2 regions of the Tardiphaga sp. P4_G1 genome follow, and region 1 is predicted to be linked to the other one. Evidence: predicted binding sites of a transcription regulator. Region 1 holds the regulator's gene; the other holds the start of a gene.
What was found. Region 1 encodes PhoB, which activates phosphate uptake and scavenging genes when phosphate is short. Its sites were predicted from a motif close to TGTCATNNANCTGTCAT; they were not measured.

Region 1 (7,828 bases):
CGTGCAGCCGACCGTCGCTGCCTTCCAGGCTGCTGCTGCCAATGCCGATTGGGCCAAGGCTCCCGGCTACTACGTGATCCTCACCGACCAGCCGGGCGAAGCGTCCTGGCCGATCACTGCGGCGACCTTCATCCTCATGCACAAGGCCCCGACCGACAAGGCGGCCTCGGCTGAAGCGCTGAAGTTCTTCAAGTGGTCGTTCGAAAAGGGCGACAAGGCTGCCGAAGAGCTCGACTACATCCCGATGCCGGACTCGGTCGTCAAGCTGATCGAAAAGACCTGGTCGGCTGACATCAAGAGCTGATCTGGTGTGTGGGCGGAGGAGAGGGGCATCTCTCCTCCGTTTGCTGCAGGGCTGAATTTCTTTCTTCTTCTCTTCTTCTCTTCTGACTTCGCGCCCTGACAAGCCCCTCCAGGGCAATGCGTTTTGGGGTATTGTAACAATTACAGGGGACTGGCGTGGCAGACATGGCCGTACAGAGCTCTTCGATGGACGCTGCCGGACCTTATGATCGTGCGAAGGCTTTGAATGCCTTCAAGACGGGGGACCAGGCGTTTTACTGGATCACCCGCGTCTCGGCTCTGTCCGTTCTGTTTATCCTCGGCGGCATCATTCTGTCGCTTATCGTTGGTGCGTGGCCGGCGCTTCGAGAATTCGGCTTCTCGTTCCTGACGACGCAGCGCTGGGCACCGTCGGCTGATCCGCCGGTGCTGGGAGCGCTCGGCCCGATCTACGGCACGCTGATCACCTCGGTGATCGCGATGGCGATCGCCATCCCGGTCGGCATCGGCATCGCGATCTTCCTCACCGAACTGTGCCCGAACTGGCTGCGCCGCCCGATCGGCATGGCGGTCGAGCTTCTCGCCGGTATTCCTTCGATCATCTACGGCATGTGGGGCTTCTTCGTGCTCGGCCCGTTCCTGGCCAACCACGTGCAGCCATTCATGATCAACGCCTTCGAAGGCGTCCCGGTCCTCGGCGTGATCTTCGCCGGCCCGCCGTCTTATCTCTCGCTGTTCAACGCGTCGCTGATCCTCGCCATCATGGTGCTGCCCTTCATCACCTCGATCTCGGTCGATGTGTTCAAGACGGTGCCGCCGGTGCTCAAGGAAGCCGCTTACGGCGTCGGCTGCACCACCTGGGAGGTCGTCCGCAACGTCGTCATCCCCTATACCCGCGTTGGTGTGATCGGTGGCGTCATGCTGGCGCTCGGCCGTGCGCTCGGTGAAACGATGGCGGTGACCTTCATCATCGGCAACTCGTTCCGGATCACAGGCTCGATCTTTGGCCCGGGCACCACGATCTCGGCAGCGATCGCCAGCGAGTTCGCGGAGAGCGACGGTCTGCATCAATCGGGTCTGATCCTGCTCGGTCTCCTGCTGTTCGTGCTGACATTCTTCGTGCTCTCGGCGGCGCGTCTGATGCTGCTGCGTCTGGAAAAGAAGGCGGGCAACTAATATGAACCCGATTTACGCTTCACGCCGCCGCAACGACATGATCATCCGTGGGCTCTGCATGGGTGCCGCTCTCTTTGGCGTCACTTGGCTCGCGCTGATCCTGTTCACGCTGTTCTACAACGGTATCGCCGGCATCAGCCTGCAGATCTTTACCCAGAACACGCCGCCGCCCGGCTCCATGGAAGGCGGCCTGCTCAATGCCATCGTCGGTTCGATCATCATGACCGTCATCGGCGTCGGCATCGGCGCGCCGCTCGGCCTGTTTGCCGGCACCTATCTCGCGGAATACGGCAAGCACGACAAGCTCACTTCGGTGATCCGCTTCATCAACGACGTGTTGCTGTCGGCCCCGTCCATCATCATCGGCCTTTTCGTTTATGGTGCGGTGGTGGTTCCGATGGGCGGCTTCTCGGCTCTCGCCGGTTCGCTTGCGCTCGCCGTGATCGTGATCCCCGTCGTGGTTCGCACCACTGAAGATATGCTTGGTCTCGTGCCGAACCCGCTGCGCGAAGCGGCTTCGGCGCTCGGCCTGCCGCGCTCCCTGGTCATCAAGCGGATTGCTTATCGTGCAGCCCGCGCCGGTCTCATCACCGGCGTGCTGCTGGCGACCGCGCGTGTCGCCGGTGAAACGGCGCCGCTGCTGTTCACCGCGCTGAGCAACCAGTTCTTTAGCCTCGATCTCACCAAGACGATGGCCAACCTGCCGGTGACCATCAACAACTTCGTGCAGAGCCCCTACGAGTACTGGAAGCAGCTCGCCTGGAGCGGTGCCCTGATCATCACCTTGACCGTACTTGCCCTTAACATTGGCGCGCGCATTCTCGGCGCCGAGAGGACAGCAAAATGAGTGAGCTTTCTGTGTCGTCTGGCGTTCCTTCCGTCTCGATGCCGCCGCCGTCGGCCCTGCAGGGCGAGACCCGTCCCAAGGTCACCGTGCGCGACCTGAACTTCTACTATGGCGAACACCACGCCCTGAAGAAGATCAACCTGACGCTGATGGCGAACCGCGTAACCGCATTCATCGGCCCGTCGGGCTGCGGCAAGTCCACGCTGCTGCGCATCTTCAACCGCATGTATGACCTGTATCCCGGCCAGCGCGCCGAAGGTCAGCTCATGCTCGACAACCAGAACATTCTGGATCCGAAGCTGGACCTCAACCTGCTGCGCGCCCGCGTCGGCATGGTGTTCCAGAAGCCGACTCCGTTCCCGATGACGATCTACGAAAACATCGCCTTCGGTATCCGCCTTTACGAAAAGATCTCCAAGTCGGAGATGGACATTCGCGTCGAGAGGGCGCTGCGCGGCGGTGCACTCTGGAACGAAGTCAAGGACAAGCTCAACGCGTCGGGCCTCAGCCTGTCGGGCGGTCAGCAGCAGCGCCTGTGCATCGCGCGCACCATCGCGGTGCGGCCGGAAGTGATCCTGTTCGACGAGCCGTGCTCGGCGCTGGATCCGATCTCGACCGCGAAGATCGAGGAGCTGATCGACGAGTTGAAGGATCAGTATACGATCGCGATCGTGACCCATAACATGCAGCAGGCTGCCCGCGTCTCCGACAGCACGGCCTTCATGTATCTCGGCGAGTTGATCGAGTTCGATCAGACCAACAAGATCTTCACGTCGCCGACCGACCGCCGTACCCAGGATTACATCACCGGCCGCTTCGGCTGACGCGACATATTCGCGGGAGGAATTTGAGATGGCTTTTGAACACACCACCAAGGCTTTCGACGACGATCTGCAGGAGCTGACCCGTCTCGTCGCCGAGATGGGTGGCCTCGCGGAACGGCAGATCGTCGAATCCGTCGACGCGCTGATCCGCCGGGATGTCGCACTTGGCGCCCGCGTCGTCGCCACCGACTCCGAGATCGACCAGTTGCAGCGCACGATCGAAGAGCGCGCCGTGCTGACCATCGCCAAGCGCCAGCCGATGGCTGTCGATTTGCGCGAGATCGTCGGCGCGCTGCGCGTCGCCACCGATCTGGAACGCATCGGCGATCTCTCCAAAAATATCGGCAAGCGCGTCAATGCACTCGACAGCGACTTCCATCCGCTGAAGCTGATCCGCGGCCTTGAGCACATGACCGACCTCGTGACCACCCAGGTCAAGGCTGTGCTCGACGCCTATGCCGCACACGATCTGCCCGCCGCGATGACGGTGTGGAAGGGCGACGAGGAAATCGACGCGATCTGCACCTCGCTGTTCCGCGAACTCCTGACCTATATGATGGAAGACCCGCGTAACATTTCGTTCTGTATCCACCTGATGTTCTGCGCCAAAAACATCGAGCGGATCGGTGACCATGCCACCAATATTGCGGAAACCGTGTTCTACATGATCGAGGGCCAGCAGATCCTCGACAAGCGCCCGAAGGGCGACATGACCACATTCGCGAATACGCCGACGGTCTGAAGCATGATCAGGAAAAGTGGAAGCCAGTCTTCCGCAAGGATCATGATTTAAAGACTTGTCGGACGTCACTGAGGGTATTGATCAAGATGGCTGTGAATGCACGCATTCTGGTTGTGGAAGATGAAGAGGCGCTAACGACGCTGCTTCGCTACAACCTCGACGCCGAAGGCTATGATGTTGAAACCGTTGCTCGCGGCGACGATGCCGACACCCGCTTGAAGGAGCGGGTGCCGGATCTCGTGGTGCTCGACTGGATGCTGCCGGGCCTGTCCGGCATCGAACTGTGCCGCCGCTTGCGCGCACGGCCCGAAACCAAGGCATTGCCGATCATCATGCTGACGGCGCGCGGCGAAGAGAGCGAGCGCGTTCGCGGTCTCGCCACCGGTGCCGACGACTACATCGTCAAGCCGTTCTCCGTGCCGGAGCTCCTGGCCCGCGTGAAGGGCTTGCTCCGTCGTGCAGCTCCCGAGCGTCTCGCCACCGTCCTGGCGTTTGGCGATATCGAACTCGACCGTGACAAGCGCCGCGTCGTGCGCTCAAGCCGTCCGATCGATCTCGGTCCGACCGAATATCGCTTGCTGGAGTTCTTCCTGGAACATCCGGGCCGCGTGTTCAGCCGCGAACAGTTGCTCGACAGCGTCTGGGGCCGCGACATCTATATCGACGAGCGCACCGTCGACGTGCATATCGGCCGCCTGCGCAAGCTGCTCAACCCCGCCGGTGAGCCCGATCCGATCCGCACCGTGCGCGGCGCCGGCTACGCGCTGGATGATCGGTTCGACAAGGCGGCGGAGTAGGTATCTTCCCTCTCCCCGCAAGCGGGGAGAGGGAAGAAGCCCCAAACAAAAAATGCCCGGCTCATCGCCGGGCATTTTCATTTGGTTTAGATACTTTCCAGCTCAGCGCGTCGGCTTCGGCACCGCGCGGCGGCGGTCGCTGGCCGGCTGATAGGCGATGCGCGAGTGATGCGCGCAATAGGGGGCGCCGGCCAGGGCCTTGCCGCCGCAGAAATAGAAGTCCGCGCTCGACGGATCGCCGATCGGCCAATGGCAGGTGGCTTCGTTGAGTTCGACCAGCGACAGGCGCTGGCTGATCGGCACGATGTTGTCATAGGCGATCGGGTCGGGCTCGGCCTCGATCTCGTAGTTATGGGCCAATGCTGTGTTGCCACGGGCCATCGGGCGGGCGACGCGCACCATCTGCTGTGCCGGGCGCGCCTTGCGCTGCCGCGGAGCTGCCGAGGAGGGGCTCTTGGCACGGCCGGACAGGCCGAGGCGGTGAACCTTGCCGATCACGGCGTTGCGGGTCACGTTGCCGAGTTCCGCAGCGATCTGGCTGGCGGAGAGGCCGCCTTCCCAGAGTTTCTTCAACTGTTCGACGCGATCGTCGGTCCATGTCATTACCGTCATCGCCGTTTTCCCTTCGTGAGCGCCGGCCTGACCGGGCAGCGCTGCGAGTTGAGACTTCAAAAATCCCTGCGGTCAGAATCCTTTAGCGCTCACCGGGCGCGAATTTCGCGTCCGGCTGTTACGCCGCACTGGATGTGTCAAAAGGATCTACCGCCGCACGAGATGTCGTATCCGACGAGGCAAAAGCTACAATATGCCGTGACTCGCGCGCAAGAGTCGGGCATGCCGCGTCCACATGCTTCTGCAAATAAAGCGGCAAAATCGGCTTTTTCTGCGACTCCGTGTGACTCGAAAGCCGCAGTGCGCGGTTGACAGTCTTCACAGCACACATAGAATAATGCCCACGTGCCGCCCGAGAAGGGCGGCACGTTTCGTTTCTAGGGTCCGTTGTTCGATTTCGCACAGTTGTCATCGACGCGGCCGCAGTCTTTTCGATCGGATCGGTTATGACCAGCAACGCAACGTCTTCGCCCCTCTCTCAGGCTCACTTGCTGCCTGTTTTCGCGCGTGCGGATGTCGCTTTCGAGCGCGGTGAAGGCGCGTGGCTGATTGGAACCGATGGCGAGCGCTATCTCGACTTCACCAGCGGCGTTGCCGTGAACGCGCTGGGCCATGCGCACCCACATATGGTCGCCGCATTGCAGGAGCAGGCCACCAAGCTCTGGCACATGTCGAACCTGTTCAAGAGCCCGGACGGCGAGCGCCTCGCCGCGCGGCTGTGCGAACAAAGCTTTGCCGACTTCGTGTTCTTCGCCAATTCGGGTGCGGAAGCGATGGAATGCGCGATCAAGGTGACCCGCCACTATCATTTCTCCAAGGGCCATCCCGAGCGCACGCGCATCATCACCTTTGAAGGCGCGTTCCATGGCCGCACCCTCGGCACGCTCGCCGCGACCGGCGCTGCCAAATATCTCGAAGGCTACGGCACGCCGCTCGACGGCTTCGATCAGTTGCCGCTCGGCGATATCGAAGCCGTTAAGAAGGCGATCGGTCCGAACACCGCCGGCATTCTCATCGAGCCGCTGCAGGGTGAGGGTGGCGTGCGTGCGCCGAGCAACGCGTTCTTCGGCGCGCTGCGCGAACTCTGCGACAAGAACGGCATCCTGCTGATCTTCGACGAAGTGCAGACCGGCATGGGCCGCACCGGCGAGTTGTTCGCCTATCAGCGCATCGGTGTGACGCCGGATGTCATGTCGCTGGCCAAGGCGCTCGGCGGCGGCTTCCCGATCGGTGCGTGCCTCGTCACGGCGGAAGCGGCCGAAGGCATGGCGCCCGGCTCCCATGGTTCGACCTTTGGCGGCAATCCGCTGGCGGTCGCTGCTGCGAATTCCGTGCTCGATATCATGCTGAAGCCCGGTTTCTTCGACCATGTGAAGAAGATGTCGCTGCTGCTGAAACAGAAACTCGCGGGCGTGGTCGACGGCCACCCTGACGTGCTCAGCGAAGTGCGCGGCGAAGGTCTGCTGATCGGCCTCAAGGCCGTGGTGCCGGCGGGCGATCTCGTGGCAGCATTGCGTGACGCGAAGCTGTTGACGGTTGGCGCCGGCGACAATGTCGTGCGCTTCCTGCCGCCGCTGATCGTCAGCGAGTCCGAGATCGAGCAGGCCGTGCAGCGGCTGGAACAGGCTTGCGTGGCGCTCAGCTCGCCTGCAAAGACGCAGGGAGCCGCGTGATGAGCACGTCACCGCGGCACTTCCTTGATCTCACGGCCGTGCCGGCCAGTGAGTTGCGCAATATTATGAACGCGGCTGCCGCCATGAAGGCGAAGCTGAAGGGGCGGGATGGCTCGAATGCCGAGCCCGATCGTCCGCTCAAGAACAAGACGCTGGCGATGATCTTCGAAAAGCCTTCGACGCGCACCCGCGTATCGTTCGAGGTCGGCATGCGCCAGCTCGGCGGCGAAGTTGTGATGCTCACCGGCGCCGAAATGCAGCTCGGTCGCGGCGAGACCATTGCCGACACCGCACGCGTGCTGTCGCGCTTCGTCGACATCATCATGATCCGCATCCTCAATCATGACTCGCTGATGGAGCTCGCGGAGAATGCGACGGTGCCGGTCATCAATGGCCTGACGCGGTTCTCGCATCCCTGCCAGGTGATGGCGGATGTCATGACCTATGAGGAGCACCGCGGCCCGATCAAGGGCCGCACCGTGGCCTGGACCGGCGACGACAACAATGTGCTGATGTCCTGGGCGCATGCGGCCGAACGCTTCCAGTTCAAACTGAATATCGCGACGCCGCCGCAGCTGTCGCCGAAGAAGCCGTTCAAGGACTGGGTCAAGGCGGCAAACGCGCCGATCACCTTCAGCGACGATCCCGATGCGATGGTGAAGGGCGTCGATTGCGTCGTCACCGACACCTGGGTGTCGATGGGCGACAAGGACGGCGAGACCCGCCACAACCTGCTCAAGCCCTATCAGGTCAATGCGCGCCTGATGTCGCTGGCCAAGCCCGATGCGCTGTTCATGCATTGCCTGCCGGCGCATCGCGGCGAGGAGGTCACCGACGAGGTGATCGACGGTCCGCAGTCGGTGGTGTTCGACGAG
Region 2 (7,828 bases), on a different contig from region 1:
GCGCGCTTCGGCGGAAACCGATTTCCTGCTCGACATTCTCAACCGCCGTGGATTTGCCCGCGAGCTGACCCGCGCCGTGGCGATCAACCAGCTCACTTTCGTTTTCCGCGACATCAACGTGTCGGCTGGCGCCTCTGCAGGCGTCGCACTGCTGAGTCCTGATGCCGATGGCGAAGCCGCGTTGGTTCAGGCCGACAGGGCGATGTATGTGCGCAAGACCGCGCGACGTGTGAAAGTGTAGTTAGCCGATCGCCGGCGTTGGCGCCTTCACAACGCGCTGAGGTCGCTTGGCACTTCGCCAAAGGCGCGGATCACCTGGGCGTCGCCGAACTCGCCGATCATCGCATCGCCGGTACGGCTGAAGGCCAATGCGCCGATTGAACCTGGCGCACGGGACAATAGTTCGGCGCGGCGGATGGCGCCGGATGCGCTCTGACATTCCTCGGCGGCACCGGCGGCCGGCGAACCAGAGTCGTCGTGCAGGAAGGGCAGTGCGACATAATAGGTGATATCGGCCATGGTGCCCTCACGAGTCGATTGATCTCGGCACAAGAATGTTCTTATTTTGTTCTTATTGTCAAGTTTCGACAGCGCCTCGTTTGCAGTCGCCCCATTTCGCTCCTGTTAGGCCGCAATAGCTGGCTTGCGCAGTGCGAGCGTCACGTCGGCCAGCGCGAGCGCCATGGCGATCAATTCGCGGAGCCCAGCAGTTCACCGCGCCACAATGCGATGCTGGCCAGAATTAAGTCTGGCTGTCGTGCCTACGATGCCGCGCGAAAAGAGCGGCGGCCGTCGCGAAGCAAGGTTTTGATGATGGGCCAGCTCAACGCCCAGCCTACCGCAGTCACCGTGACGCAAAGAAAGCCGATCCATCGATCGTCACGCGTTGAGTTCGCAGCCTTGGCCGTTCTTCAACCAACAGCCACAGCGCGACGCGTTGTCTCAGGCAATAATATCCGGGGTGATCTGGTCTTCGATAAAGGAGATCCGGTCTTTCAGTTGAAGCTTCCTCTTCTTCAACCGTTGCAGTCGCAAAAGATCGGGTGCCGGTGAATGCTGCAAGGCATCGATAGCGGCGTCGAGGTCGCGATGTTCCTGCTGCAATCGGGCGAGTTCTAACGGGAGTTCGCGATCTTCGTCGTCGTTCATGTTTCTAGCTGACTGGATTCGCAAGTCATTTGCGAGGAATTTCTAGGATGACTATCGCCGGTGCAGGCGCACCACGCAAGCCGTCCGGTTCCATGTTTTTGCGGCGCGATCAGGTCACGATTCGTTTCACACGATACCTGAAACTCAAAATACACTTTTCAATACCCATCGACAGATGTCCACTGTCATGTAGAATTCATCGTCCAACCGAACGTATCCTGAGGTTCAATCCTACCGAGGAGTTTTCGAATGGCACTACAGGCGCATCTCGTCGAACTGGAACGCAAGCACAAAGTTCTCGAAAGCGAATTGCACGAAGCGCTCGTGCACCTGTCTACCGACGATCTCCGCATCGTCGAACTCAAGCGTCGAAAACTGATGGTCAGGGACGAAATCCAGCGTCTCAAAAACGGGGCCAGCGAAACGGTGCACTGATCAACGGCTGCACTGATCAGCGAACGATAAATCACAGCATCGACATCGTCGTCTACGTCACTGCTTTCGCGTAGGTGCGATGACGTCTTCCCCTCATCCCGCGATAGGTTTGCGACGAAGCTCCAGTATTCGGTTGGCCTGGATCGCTTCGCCTGCAACCTTTCGCGTTCAATGTCCCGCCATCTCAGCCACGTAGTCCGCGATGGCCAGCGATGATGTCAGCCCCGGTGACTCGATGCCGAACAGGTTGATAAGGCCCGGCACGCCATGGGTCTGGGCACCCTGGATCATGAAATCCTGCACCGCGACTGCGGGCGGCACGATCTTCGGCCGCATTCCGGAGTAGCTTGGCATCAATGCGCCGTCCGGCAGACTCGGCCAGTAGCGCCTGATGGCCGGATAGAACCTCTCTCCGCGTGCCGGATCGACCGTGTAGTCGATATGATCCACCCACTCGACGTCAGGGCCGAAACGCGCCTGGCCGGCCAGATCGAGCGTGAGATGCACGCCGAGGCCGCCCGGTTCCGGCACGGGATAGATCAGCCGCGAGAACGGTGCTTTCGCATTGCAGCTGAAGTAGCAGCCCTTCGCCAGATAAGCGGGCGGTATCAGGTCGAGCGGCATGCCGTCGAGCATGCGAGCGATCGCGGTTGCGGACAGGCCTGCTGAATTGATCAGCATGTCGCAGGCTAGTGTCATCGGAGCTTCGCCGCCGACATCCAGTTCGAAACCGTCGGCGGTGACCCGGCCACGTTCCAGGGGCGCGAGGAATGCGAAGGCCGCGCCCGCGGCTTCCGCTTCACCGCGCAGCGACAACATGTAGCTGTGGCTGTCGACGATCCCCGTGGAGGGGGACAACAGCGCGGCTTCGCAAGCCAGTGCCGGCTCCAGCGCCCGTGCCTCTGTCCCGGATAATTGCTTGAGGTCAGCGACGCCATTGGCTTCGGCATGCGCTTTGATCGACGCCAGTTTGGCTATCTCCTCCCGACGTGTGGCGACGATCAGTTTCCCGGAGTTGCGATGTGGGATGCCGCGATCGCGGCAATAATCATAGAGCGCCTGTTTTCCAGCGACGCAGAGCCGTGCCATCAGGCTTCCGGCCGAATAATAGATGCCGGCATGGATGACCTCGCTGTTGCGCGACGAGGTCACGGTACCGATCGCGTCCGCGGCCTCCAGCACGATGACCTCGCGTCCCGCTTCCGCCAGTCGCCGGGCGATCGCAAGACCCACAACGCCGGCGCCCACCACCACGCACTCAACCTTGTCCATGTCGCGTCCGATAGTTTGCTGCGCCGGTCAGCTGCGGTTCGACCTTGCGCATGTGGCGCATTAGTAAAACATTAAGCATCACAGCTAATTACCACCAAATTTCGCCGCATTCTGCAGGTGCGACGATACGTATTTACCTGATCCACATACCTGTAACCAAACACTCACGCTGCGAATACGCGGGTGTGTAATGACTGGCAAGATCGGGCGATCAGACAGCAAGGCGGCAGTGTCCGTCATCGCAGTCGCGTGCCTTCTCGGCAGCATTGCCGGAGCCCACGCAGAATCCCCGGCGGTTCATTATATCAGTGAGCTCGACCCGCAAATGATCTGGCAGATCCTCATCGGTGGATTTGTCGCGCTGGCATTTCTCGCCGCCATTGTGCTGTGGGTCGCCTCGGCGCTGCGCAATGTGCGTCGCGAGCAGCATCGTCGCAATGCGTTTGTCGGTTCTGCCCTCAATCATCTCGGCCAAGGCATCGTGATGCTCGACGACCAGAAGCGGGTCGTGTTTTGCAACGATCGCTATCTTGAGATCTACGACCTGACGCGCGCCGACATCACCAAGGATATTACCGGTCCAGAATTGCGTGAGTTACGCCGCCAGCGTGGCAAGCTCGATCTGGCCACCCAGAGCTTCTACGAGCAGACTGTTTCCGCCGGCGAGTACATTGCCGAAATGCCCGGCGGGCAATCCGTTCACGTCAAGTTCAGCCGGCTTCCCAATGGCGGCGCCATTGGGATTCATGAGGACTGCACCGAGCAGCGTTTTCTGCAGCGCGAGCTTGCGACCACCAAGCAATTCCTCGAATCTGTCCTTGATCACGTCCCGATCTGCGTCGCGGCCAAGACCATTGACGATGGCCGCTATATCTTCGCCAACCGGGCTTTCGAGACCTTCTCTCGGCTCTCGCGCGATAAGATCGTCGGCAAGCGACCGGATCAGATATTCTCCGCACAGTCTGCGAAAGCGATTGCCGAAGCCGATGCCCTGGCAGTGGAAACGCGCAGTCAGTGTCGCAGCGAGTTCAATGTGGAGATTGGCTCAGACCTCCGCACGCTGGATAGCAATCGCGTGATTGCCTTTAACGAACGCAATGAGCCGGCATTTCTGATTGCGCTGTTCGAGGATGTGACCGACCGCAAGTCGCTGTCCAAGGAACTGGAGAACGCCAAGAAATTCCTTGAGACCGTGCTCGACAACATTCCTGTGTCGCTGATGGTGCAACAGATCAGCACCGGTCGTTATCTGTTCGCCAATCGCGGCGCAGAAGTCATTCTGGGTCGCAAACGCGAAGACGCTATCGGTCTGACTGTTCCCGAAATGCTTCGCCCGGAAGAAGCGAAGCTGATCGTCAGCCGGGATCAGGCGGCGATCAGGGGCCGAACACCGATTGCGGAAGAGCATCCGATCAGCACGCGCGACGGATTGCGGCTGTTCCTGACCCGGCGGGTCACCGTGCTCGACGAAGCAGGCGAGCCGCAATATCTGATCAAGACCCACGAAGATGTCACCGACCGCCGCCAGACCGAGGCGCGGATGGCGCATATGGCCTATCACGACGGCCTGACCGATCTGCCGAACCGCCCGGCCTTTTTGCAGGCTCTGTCGCAGATGATCGATGCCTGCGGCGAAACCTCCGAGGAATTCGCCGTGCTGTCGATCGATCTCGACGGCCTGAAGGAGGTCAACGATGTCTTCGGCCATGCCATCGGCGACAAGCTGCTGGTCGAAGTGTCGCGTCGCATCGATTCAGCCGTAGGCGGCGGCGTTGTGGCGCGGCTCGGCGGTGACGAGTTCGGCGTAATCATCGACGGCGCGCAGCCCGCGGCTGGGCTGTTGATCGCAGAGCGGATCGCCGCGGCCCTTGCGGAGGAATTCCCGATCGACGGCAAGTCGGTGCGTACAGGCGTCACCACGGGCATTTCGCTGTTCCCGCGCGATGGCCATGACCCGGCCGCGTTGCTGGCGAATTCCGGCGCGGCGCTGTTCCGTGCCAAGTCGCAGTCGCGCGGTTCGATCAGCATCTTCGAGCCGCAAATGGACCAGCAACTGCGCGATCGCCGCGTGCTGCATCAGGACCTCTCGGCCGCGATCCGCAATGGCGAATTGTCGCTGCACTACCAGCCCCAGGCACGCGCCGGCCAGACCGTCGTCGATGCCGACATTACGGGCTTCGAGGCACTGGCGCGGTGGATTCATCCGACCCGCGGTTTCGTGCCGCCCGGAGACTTCATTCCGTTGGCCGAAGAAAGTGGCCTGATCGTTGAGATGGGTGAGTGGATCCTGCGCCAGGCCTGCCTTGAGGCCGCCTCGTGGCCGGTCCCGCTGCAGATCGCGGTCAATCTGTCGCCCGCGCAGTTCATGCATGGTGATCTCGTCGGCCTCGTGCATTCGATCCTGCTCGAAACCGGCCTGCAGCCCGGTCGCCTTGAGCTGGAAATCACCGAGGGTGTGCTGATCGAGGATTTCGATCGCGGCGTCGCGTTGCTGCGGCGGTTGAAGGCGCTCGGCGTGCGCATCTCTATGGACGACTTCGGCTCCGGCTATTCCTCGTTGACCTATCTGCAGGCATTCCCGTTCGACAAGATCAAGATCGACCGCGCTTTCGTGATCAATCTGGGGCTCAATCCGCAGTCCGCCGCCATCGTGCGCGCGGTCATCGGGCTGGGCCATGGCCTCGACGTCGCGATCGTTGCGGAAGGCGTCGAGACCCACGAGCAACTCTGCTTCCTCGCCAGCGAAGGCTGCGACGGCGTACAAGGCTACTTCATCGGGCGTCCTGCCCCGATTGCGCAATATGCTGCGCTGGTCGGACGGATTGCCGCCGCTGCGCCCGCCGCGCGCATGGTCGGTTGAGCGACAGGCCGTTGCGAAGTGCTGATGTTGTTGAGCCCGCGGCGTTCCGCGGCTAGCTTGCGGTTATGACGAATCTCACTGCGACAGTCGCGGATCCGGCGGCCAGCGATGCGCCGGTCATCGCCTATCCCACGCCCTTGCTGCGGATCGACGGCGTCACCAAAAAATTCGGCGCGCATAGGGCAGTCGACGATCTCTCTTTGGACATCAAGGCCGGTGAATTCTTTGCGCTGCTCGGCCCGAGCGGCTGTGGCAAGACCACGTTACTGCGCATGTTGGCTGGTTTCGAAGCGCCGGACACGGGCAAGATCGAGTTGAACGGCGAGGATATCGCCGCGGTCTTGCCGCATCAGCGGCCCGTCAACATGATGTTCCAGAACTACGCGCTGTTTCCGCATCTCAACGTGCGCGACAATATCGGTTTCGGTCTCAAGAGCGCTGGCCTGACGCGTCTCGGCATCGATACGCGGGTTGCCGAGATGGTGGCGCTGGTCAAGCTCCAGGGACTGGAGAAACGCCGACCGGATCAATTGTCGGGCGGCCAGAAACAACGCGTGGCGCTCGCCCGGGCGCTGGCGCGGCATCCGCAATTGTTGCTGCTCGATGAGCCGCTGGCAGCTCTCGACAAGAAACTGCGCGAGGAAACCCAGGTCGAATTGATGGCGCTGCAGCGCCAGCTCGGCACCACCTTCGTGATCGTCACCCACGATCAGGAGGAGGCGATGACCATGGCCGACCGCATCGGCGTCATGAATGAAGGTCGCCTGCAACAGGTCGCGACACCGCGACAGCTCTATGAGGCGCCGGCATCGCGCTGGATCGCGGAGTTCGTCGGCGACATCAACATCATCGAGGGCGGTATCACGCACCGTGACAGTCATCGCCTGACCATTGCAGGCCGCGATGTAGGAACCCTGTTTGCGATCGAGCCGCGACAGCCTGTCGACGATGCGGTCATCTGCGTTGCGATCCGCCCGGAGAAGATCCGGTTGTCGCGTCGCGGGCCGGCAACAGACCTCGTCAATAGCGGCGCCATGAACAGCCTTGAGGGTGTCATTTCCGACGTCGGCTATCTCGGCGGTCGCTCGCTCTACAAAGTGAAGCTCGACCGCGGCGCCACATTGCTGGTCGCTCTCGCCAATACAGCGCGGCTCGATGTCGATGCCTATTCGATCGGCGAGCGCGTTGCGGCGTGGTTCGCCCCCGATGATTGCGTGGTGCTGGTTCAATGAGCCGCAATCGCATCTTTACGGCGCCGGCGCGGCTGGCTGCGATCCCGCCTTATGTCTGGATGGTGCTGTTCTTCCTGGTGCCGTTCGGCTTCGTCTTGAAGATTAGCCTGTCGCAGACAGCCATTGCGCAGCCGCCCTACACGCCGGTTTTCGGGCTGTCCGAAGGGATCGCCGGGTTGAAGGCCTCGTTTACTGCCCTGTCGCTGGATAATTTTCGGCTGCTCGTTTCGGACAATCTCTATCTTGCGTCCTATCTGCGCAGTGTCCTCGTCGCCGTCGTGTCGACCTTGATCTTGCTCGCGGTCGGTTATCCCATCGCCTATGGCATGGCGCGTTTGCCGCGACGCTGGCAGGGCATTGCGATGATGCTGGTGATCGTGCCGTTCTGGACCTCGTTCCTGATCCGCATCTATGCCTGGATCAACATCCTGCAGCATGACGGCTTGCTCAATAAGGTCCTTCTTGCGCTGCACGTCGTATCGACGCCAATCGTGTGGCTCTCCACCGACAGTGCGATGTATCTCGGCATCGCCTATTCCTATCTGCCTTTCATGATCCTGCCGCTCTATGCCACGCTGGCGAAGCAGGACCCGTCGCTGATCGAGGCCGCCGCCGATCTCGGCGTCTCGCGCATCGACGCCTTCTGGCTGGTGACGGTTCCCTTGTCCCTGCGCGGCGTCGGCGCCGGGGCACTGCTGTGCTTCATCCCGATCATGGGCGAATTCGTCATTCCCGATCTGCTCGCCGGATCGAATGCGCTGATGATCGGCCAGACACTGTGGCTCGAATTCTTCACCAACAAGGATTGGCCGGTCGCCTCTGCCACCGCCATCGTGTTGCTTGGACTGCTGTTGATCCCGTTATTGGTCTATGACCGGCT

Region 2: the regulator PhoB is predicted to act here: its motif matches at 1,333-1,349, upstream of AC1DUY_RS06520 (YdcH family protein).

The regions. Positions count from the first base shown of each region.
Region 1 covers NZ_JBFUJU010000007.1:166,081-173,908, reverse strand. Annotated here, with positions in the region: gene pstS (phosphate ABC transporter substrate-binding protein PstS) at 1-304, shown strand, start outside; gene pstC (phosphate ABC transporter permease subunit PstC) at 460-1,458, shown strand; gene pstA (phosphate ABC transporter permease PstA) at 1,460-2,305, shown strand; gene pstB (phosphate ABC transporter ATP-binding protein PstB) at 2,302-3,129, shown strand; gene phoU (phosphate signaling complex protein PhoU) at 3,158-3,871, shown strand; gene phoB (phosphate regulon transcriptional regulator PhoB) at 3,964-4,668, shown strand; gene AC1DUY_RS18310 (GcrA family cell cycle regulator) at 4,771-5,280, opposite strand; gene AC1DUY_RS18305 (aspartate aminotransferase family protein) at 5,727-6,953, shown strand; gene argF (ornithine carbamoyltransferase) at 6,953-7,828, shown strand, end outside.
Region 2 covers NZ_JBFUJU010000002.1:513,518-521,345, reverse strand. Annotated here, with positions in the region: gene AC1DUY_RS06535 (hypothetical protein) at 1-241, shown strand, start outside; gene AC1DUY_RS06530 (hypothetical protein) at 268-519, opposite strand; gene AC1DUY_RS06525 (YdcH family protein) at 943-1,149, opposite strand; gene AC1DUY_RS06520 (YdcH family protein) at 1,399-1,584, shown strand; gene AC1DUY_RS06515 (NAD(P)/FAD-dependent oxidoreductase) at 1,753-2,856, opposite strand; gene AC1DUY_RS06510 (sensor domain-containing protein) at 3,047-5,716, shown strand; gene AC1DUY_RS06505 (ABC transporter ATP-binding protein) at 5,782-6,948, shown strand; gene AC1DUY_RS06500 (ABC transporter permease) at 6,945-7,828, shown strand, end outside.